Regions from separate parts of the Oxobacter pfennigii genome, predicted to be linked through region 2. Evidence: riboswitches for the same ligand, from Rfam matches in the RefSeq annotation. Region 2 holds a riboswitch; the other holds the start of a gene.

Region 1 (4,199 bases), on a different contig from region 2:
TTCGTGGTCTGTTGAAATTCTTCCGTAAAGCCCTGCTACCCACTGCAAGTCAATACCTCCTAATGTTATGCTTTTTTGAACTTATTTTTTATTGTAGTTGTCAATGCAGATATTTTAATTACTATATATTTTTGTATTAGTTCATTTAATTTATCTTTGCCGCTGTAAATAGGTTTAACGAATTTAGGAACCCTGATTGTTTTCATTAATATCCCTCCTACAATAAATTAACTATAACGGATCTTAAATTGTCCTTATTATAATTATTAATCGGACAATTTGTCCTATTACTTGATTTTTTGAATTTATTTATAAAAAAAATACCGGCATCAATTTTGACACCGGCAGACTTAAATTATTTTCTAGCGTATCTTTTAATTATTATGTATATGATGAACACTGCAATCAAGGCTATTGCAACAAAGGTTACGGATTCAAAAGTTTTTTTAGACATTGCATGGCCAAAGAGCTGTATCAGTATACCTTCTGGCACATATCTTAGCAATCTGCAAAGACAAGTGGCAATCAAATAACGATAAAAGTTCATCCTAAAAGCCCCGGCAGACAATGTATATACCTCATAAGGTATAGGTGTAAAGGACGAAGTCATGACTGCAAAAATTCCGTATTTATTATATATTTCCTCTACCTTATTCAGTGCATCATTTCCAAACATCTTTATAATCAATGGCCTTCCTGCAATTTTGCCCAGATTATACCCGACCATCCCTCCTATAAATGAGACACAAACTGTAACTAAGCTTATTAATATTGCTTTATCCTGGTTGCTAAGCATAACCGGAAGCAAAACTATCTCAACGGGAGGCGGGAAAATTATGGGCTCGAAGAAAGCGGCTAAAAGCACACCGAATATACCGTATTTTGATAGAAAAGTAATTAAGTTTTCCATTTATCTTACCTCTTAAATCCAAAAGCTTTTACTATAAAAAAAGCACTAAAAAATTAGTGCTTTAATAGATTCCGCAAATTTAAATGCGTCCTATGTTACTTCAAATAATTGAGAGGATTTACAGCCGTGCCATTTTTTCTGATTTCAAAATGGCAATGAGGGCCTGTCGAATCTCCCGTGCTTCCGACTTTAGCTATTATATCTCCTTTGCTGACCTGCTGTCCTACACTAACCAACAATTTGGAGTTGTGTCCATAATAGCTTCTAAGTCCGTTGCCGTGATCAATTATAACGAGATAACCGTATCCGCCTTCCCATCCGCTATGTACAACCTTACCGTCTAAAAACGCACTTACATTTGTACCAGTGGGCGCTGCTATGTCTATTCCTTTGTGAGTTGTACCCCATCTTGGGCCAAACAAGGATGTCAGCGTGCCTCTTACAGGCCACATGCTTATTGAAGCAACTGCGCTGGCTGCAGCGGAGACTGATGAACCTCTTGATGCAACGGCAGCGGTTTTTGATGCGACAACTACGGTTTTTACCTGATCTACGCCCGGCAATATTATCTCCTGACCGATATTCAATTTATTAGCAGATTCCATACCATTGGTTTTTACTATATCGTCAACTTTTATGTCATATAACTTAGAAATACTTGAAAGGGTATCACCGCTTTTGATCTTATAAAGTATTCCCTTTATTGACGGGAACCTTAATTGCTGACCGATTTTCAAAGTTGAGTTGACAGAAATGTTACTGGAACTTGCTATTGAATTTGCAGTCACGCCATATTCATTTGATATGGCACCCAGTGTATCACCTGATTTTACAGTGTAGGTTAAAATCTCAGGCTTCTTTGGCTCTTCGCTGTTCTCTTCAGCTTCATCTGTTTCTTCGGTACTCTCCAGTGCAGTCTCATTAGTTTGTTCCTCATTGACCTGTGAAGAATCAGCGGCAGCTAAAACCTGTGTATCGTCAACGGTCTGAGTTACTTCCATCTTTTGTTGTGATGTAACATCCTGTGTATTCTGAGATAACAGTATCACAACAACGGAAATAATCGTTACCGCCAAGCATGCTATCAATATAGCATACTTTTTTCTTTTGTCCATATGTAACCTCCTCTATCCCGCTTACGAGGTTAGTTGTCGGGTTAGGCCATAGAGTAGCCCTCTTTAATAAGATACACCCCAATTAAGTTTCTCCCCCGCTCCGGTACCACCGGACTCAGCTGAACATATAATTTATTATATAAAACTTATTCTGATATTCCAATGGTAATTATTAACATTATGCCTCATTTTTTGGTTCTATAAACAGGATTTATCAGATGTGATATATAGTTCGTAGAATCAGGGTTTTTCAAAATTAAATTCTATTAAAATTTCCTCCTCGCAAATTTCCATTCGCTTAAGTATAAATTCTATAAGCTCTCTGTCAAAGGAATCTAAATTTAGCAAAGCTTTAATTTCATTTAATAATTGGATTTTCACTTCCTCGTCATTTTTTTCTGAAATAATTTTTACAATCAGCTGATTTTTTATCTCTTCCAGCTTAAAAATTATTTTTGAATATTCCCCTGACAGCCGTTCAAATGATCGCCCATCTATTATGCCTTCCAATCTATCCCTGTACATAATATCAATTTTTATTCTGTTCTTTTTTAGTTCTTCTTCTATCGCAACTAATTCATCAGACCATCCGGCGTCAATATTCATACCCTTATATATTTCATCTACCAAATCATTTATAGATATATTTTCATCCATTAATTTTTTAAGCTCTGATGCCAATATGTTTACAAGTTCCTCTTCTGAAACCTGGTGACTGGTGCAATATGACCTGCCGTATTTAACATACCCACCGCTCCTGTAATAGCCTTTTCCTTTTATATTTTTATAATACATGTGCTTACCGCAATCATGACAAAACAGGTAGGATGAAAATAAGTGAGGCCCCGCTGCACCGCATCTGTAGTTTCCTTTCGTTTTTCTGCTGCTTAATATATTCTGGCAGGTATTGAAGGTTTCTTCATCAATTATTGCTTCATGGGTATTCTTTACCACTATCCAATCCTTCTGGGGTACTGAGATTAAGGTTTTGCTTTTGTAGCTTTTCTTTTTGCTTTTATTCTGTATGGAATGACCCAGATATACCCTGTTCTTTATTATCCTTTTAATTGTAGTCCAATCCCAGTTTTTGGACACTTTTGAATATGAATTATAACTTGAGGGGTTTAATACTCCTCTTTCTTGGAGGATATTTGCAATGCCTAAAAACCCATAGCCTTTAATATATAAGTTGAATATCTCCTTTACAATTAAAGCGGCATATGGGTCTATTTCTAATTTGTTTTTTTCTGTTTTGGATTTTCTGTATCCATAGGGTGCAAAGGCCGCCAAGTATTCCCCTTTGCTTTTTTTATGCTTGAGAGCAAATTTTATCTTGTGCGATAATTCCTTTGAATACCTTTCATTAAACCAGGTCTTTATCCCGATATAATCATCTTCATCCTTAAAGCTGTCATATCCGTCATTTATTGATACAAGCCTGATTCCATTTTCGGATAAGTACTCTAAGAACAATAAGGTAAGGGGATTGTTTCTCCCTAATCTTGAAAGGTCTTTTACAACAACAACATTTATGCTGCCATTTAATATATCTTTTTTAAGCCTAATTATCTGGGGCCGTTCATAGCTTGTTCCGGAATATCCCTCATCAAAATAATATCCGTTGATTTCAAAGCCGTTATCCTGGGCATACTTTATAAGCGCCTCACGCTGGACCAGGATAGACTCGTGCTGTTCTTCGTGGTCTGTTGAAATTCTTCCGTAAAGCCCTGCTACCCACTGCAAGTCAATACCTCCTAATGTTATGCTTTTTTGAACTTATTTTTTATTGTAGTTGTCAATGCAGATATTTTAATTACTATATATTTTTGTATTAGTTCATTTAATTTATCTTTGCCGCTGTAAATAGGTTTAACGAATTTAGGAACCCTGATTGTTTTCATTAATATCCCTCCTACAATAAATTAACTATAACGGATCTTAAATTGTCCTTATTATAATTATTAATCGGACAATTTGTCCTATTACTTGATTTTTTGAATTTATTTATAAAAAAAATACCGGCATCAATTTTGACACCGGCAGACTTAAATTATTTTCTAGCGTATCTTTTAATTATTATGTATATGATGAACACTGCAATCAAGGCTATTGCAACAAAGGTTACGGATTCAAAAGTTTTTTTAGACATTGCATGGCCAAAGAGCTGTATCAGT
Region 2 (4,199 bases):
CAGATTATATACTTTTGAATGAACAAAATGTGGATGCCGGAACTGAATTAACCGAAAAAGCTGCATCCTTAATAGTTTCAAAAAATACCACGAAGCTTCAGGATTTCATAACCTTCCGGGTGAGAACAACGGGGGAAAAGCTAGAGCTTGATGACAAGGGCGTAATTATTACCGAAAAGCTGGCTAAACTTTTAAATGTAGCTGTTGGGGATACCATATATCTAACGGATGAAGATGATAACAAGGTGTATGTAAAAATAACGGGTATAACAGAGCACTTCGTATTCCATTATATTTACATGACCCCGGAGCTTTACAATTCCCTTTTCGAGGATGAGATAGAGTTTAATCAGGTTAAAGCCGTCATTGCCGATGGCTCAAAGGAATTTGAAAATACATTATCCACAGATTTGATTAAGGATTCCGAGGTGAGCTCCATAACCCTTTCCTCCAATACAATGGCAACTTTAAGCGATATTGTAGAGAGCCTGGATTTTATCATAATAGTTTTGATTGCATCTGCAGGAGCTTTAGCCTTTGTGGTTTTATACAACCTTACAAATATAAATATAACCGAGCGTTTAAGAGAAATTGCCACCATCAAGGTCCTTGGCTTTTACGATAATGAAGTGTCCGCCTATGTATACAGAGAGAATGCTATTTTAACCGTCATAGGCATTTTTGCCGGCCTGGTACTTGGCATATTCCTTCACAAGTTTATAATACTTACAGCTGAAATAGAAAGCCTTATGTTCGGAAGAGAGATAAAAATACCAAGCTACATTTACTCAGCCATTCTCACAGCAGTATTTGCAGCATTGGTAAACACGGTAATGTATTTCAAGCTTAAGAAAATAACCATGGTTGAATCCTTGAAATCGGTAGATTAATAATTTATACTGTTTATATTATTGTCTAACAAGCCAAGTGGTGTTATTATAATTGTGTAAATTATTTTGGGGAGGCCGCAAATGGGCGAAGAAATAACACAAAAGCCAATGTATCAGCAAATAGCACTGGATATTGCCCGCCGCGTTGTAAACGGCGACTTTCAGGCAGGCTGTAAAATTCACGGTCGTTCCACTCTTGCCGGCGAATATAATGTGTCTCCTGAAACTGTGAGAAGGGCGGTAATTCTCCTTCAGGACATGGATGTGGTTTCAGTTTCCCATGGAAGTGGCATTACCATTAACTCCCAGGAGGAAGCCTGTAAGTTTATAGACAAATTCAAGGATATGGAATCCATAGCATCCTTGAAAATGAATTTAGACAAGCTATTTGAGGATAAAAAAGAGATTGATTCAAACCTTGCCAATACCATTGAAAAAATAATAGATTATTCCGACCGCTTAAGAAACATAAGCCCTTATAATCCGCTGGAAATAGAAATCAAGGAAGATTCGATGGTGGTCGGTGAGACCGTTTCTTCCGTAAAGTTCTGGCAAAATACCGGCGCTACCATAATAGCAATCAGAAGAGACAAGGACATTATACTTTCTCCCGGCCCTTATGCTGAGTTTAGGGCAGGGGATGTGATTGTGGTGGTTGGAGATGAAGGAGTTTTAAAAAGAGTTAAAGTTTTCCTGAATGTATAGAATGTTATACTTAATTATATATAGTTTTTATATAAACAGGGTCTGTTGCATTTTAAACAACGTAATGAGCATTGTGAGAGTTCTGTACAAGTTCTTGGTGACACTTTCGCAGAAAATACTTAGAATTTTAGATTGTTTGAGCGGAGTGAAGTTTAAAAATTCTTGTATTTTCAAGGCAGGGAGCCTTAGAACTTGCAGAACACGAACATAGCAATGCAGTGTTTAAAATGCAACAGACCCTTAATTTATTTATTTTAAGAAATTGACAACTGACAACTTAAATAATATAATTAAGTTGTATCTTGCTATCTCAAGGAGGTCTGGTAATTTAAAATTATTAACAAGCGCTGAATTCACAGTATGTGAAGCGGGGGACCCGATAATATGGGGTGAATCCGATGCATTTAAATGCATTGGAGGGGTCATACTCTTTCGATCCTAATCCGTCAGCTAACCTCGTAAGCCAAAGAAAGAGGAGGTAAAAATTATGAAGAACAATAAAAAGAGCTTGAATTATGCTGTTATCGGAGCAGGTAACGGCGGTCAGGCGATGGCCGCGCATCTGGCCTTATGCGGGCACAATGTGCGCTTATACAATAGAAGCATTACGAAAATAAAGAAAATACAGGAACAAAGAGGTATTTATCTCACCGGAAAAGAAGAAGGCTTCGGCAGGCTTTCTTCAATGACAGACAATATAAAAGAAGCAATAGAAAACGCAGATGTAATAATGGTAACCATCCCGGCATCAGGCCATAGAGAGATAGCAAATCTATGCCATCCTTACCTTAAAGACGGGCAAATCATTGTCTTAAATCCCGGCAGGACAGGCGGCGCTTTGGAGTTTCTTAATATCATAAAGCAAAAAGCTCCCAATAAAAATATTATAATATCTGAAGCCCAGACCTTTGTTTATGCTTGCCGTGCAGAAACAGCAGGCGTTGTTAAAATTTTCAGCATTAAAAACCAAGTATCCTTGGCTTCCATACCCTCATATATGACAAAGTACGTTGTGGATACCATAAAGGATGCTTATCCTCAGTTTATTCCGGCAGATAATGTTTTGGAAACCAGCCTCAATAACATTGGTGCTATTTTTCATCCTTGTCCTACCCTTTTAAACTGCGGACGGATAGAATCCACCAATGGAGATTTTGAATATTATTTAGAAGGCATCACTCCCACTGTTTCAAAAATTTTAGAGCAGATGGATTCAGAAAGAGTTAAAGTAGCCCATGCGCTGGGAGTCAAAACAGTTACGGCCCTTAAATGGCTTGAAGTCACTTATGGTTCAAAGGGAGAAAGCCTTCATGAAGCCATTCAGAATACTTCAGGATATATGGGCATTAAGGCCCCTAGTTCAATGGATACCAGATATATTTTTGAAGATATACCCGAAAGCCTGGTTCCTATTTCAGCCATAGGGGCAACTGTAGGCATCAGGACACCAATAATTGATTCTATCATAAATCTGGCATGCACTGCTCACGGTGAAAACTATTTTGCGGCAGGCCGAAATGTAAGAAATTTAGGAATAGAAGGACTTACGGTAAGTGAGCTTATGGAGCTTGCAACTTTCGGTATAGTTGAAAGGCCCAGGGAGGTTGTTGCATAATGAAAAAGATAATTGCAGCTGCTATCGGAAATTGCGTCCACGTAGCAGGTGTTGCAAATTTTCTCAAGCTTGCAGAAAAAGAAGGATATGATACGGACTTCTTAGGCCCTGCAGTTTCCATAGAAAACCTTATTAAAGCCATAAAGAAGCAAAAACCCGATATAGTGGGGGTAAGCTACAGGCTGACTCCATCTGCGGTAAAGCCCCTTTTGGATGAGTTACAAAGAGCAATTGAAGATAACGGTTTATTAAACATAGAATGGCTTTTTGGCGGTACCCGTCCGGTATGCGAAGTAGCAAAAAGCTATAGCTTCTTTAAAGAAATCTTTGACGGGAGCAGCGATGATGAATTTACCATATGCTATCTTAGCGGTAAATCCAGTGACTGTAAGGATACTTATTTTGAAAGTAGCTTAATTGAGAGAATAAATAGAAAATATCCATATCCTGTGCTCCGGCATCATTTTGGTCTGCCTTCACTTTCGGCTACCATTGAAGGCATAAAAACCATATCGGAAGCAAAGGTGCTGGACGTTATTTCCATAGCCCCCGATCAGAATGCCCAGGAACATTTCTTTGAAATGGAGAAGGCCAGCAGTGCCTTGGATGGTGCCGGGGGGGTACCGGTAAGATCTCCTGAAGATTTCATAAAGATGTATGAAGCATCAAGAAGGGGTAATTACCCTCTTTTAAGATGTTACAGCGGTACCAGCGATGTGTTCCGTTTCGCAGAAATGCTGAGAGAAACTATAAATAACAGCTGGGCTGCAGTTCCATTATGCTGGTATAACGTCTTAGACGGAAGAGGCCCAAGGGATGTTGAAACTTCCATAAGGGAAAATCAGGCCCTTATGAAATGGCACGGCGATAGAAATATACCCGTGGAGGTTAATGAATCACATCATTGGAGTTTAAGAGACGCCCACGATACCATCGGCGTGGCCTCGGCTTTTCTAGCTGCCTACAATGCCAAAAGAATGGGAGTTAAG

Evidence for each region. Region 2 has a riboswitch for cyclic di-AMP ahead of OXPF_RS00970 (NAD/NADP-dependent octopine/nopaline dehydrogenase family protein). Riboswitches for the same ligand answer to the same signal wherever they lie in the genome.
Region 1: it holds a riboswitch for cyclic di-AMP, as region 2 does, so the genes downstream of both, OXPF_RS19920 (peptidoglycan DD-metalloendopeptidase family protein) here and OXPF_RS00970 (NAD/NADP-dependent octopine/nopaline dehydrogenase family protein) in region 2, are expected to answer to the same signal.

What each region holds. Positions count from the first base shown of each region.
Region 1 is NZ_LKET01000068.1:94,136-98,334, forward strand. It holds gene OXPF_RS19910 (recombinase family protein) at 1-48, opposite strand, end outside; gene OXPF_RS22700 (hypothetical protein) at 66-206, opposite strand; gene OXPF_RS19915 (YqaA family protein) at 356-910, opposite strand; gene OXPF_RS19920 (peptidoglycan DD-metalloendopeptidase family protein) at 1,006-2,025, opposite strand; cyclic di-AMP (ydaO/yuaA leader) riboswitch at 2,029-2,156, opposite strand; gene OXPF_RS19925 (recombinase family protein) at 2,266-3,768, opposite strand; gene OXPF_RS22705 (hypothetical protein) at 3,786-3,926, opposite strand; gene OXPF_RS19930 (YqaA family protein) at 4,076-4,199, opposite strand, start outside.
Region 2 is NZ_LKET01000014.1:11,614-15,812, forward strand. It holds gene OXPF_RS00960 (ABC transporter permease) at 1-890, shown strand, start outside; gene OXPF_RS00965 (GntR family transcriptional regulator) at 972-1,595, shown strand; cyclic di-AMP (ydaO/yuaA leader) riboswitch at 1,931-2,075, shown strand; gene OXPF_RS00970 (NAD/NADP-dependent octopine/nopaline dehydrogenase family protein) at 2,083-3,210, shown strand; gene OXPF_RS00975 (cobalamin B12-binding domain-containing protein) at 3,210-4,199, shown strand, end outside.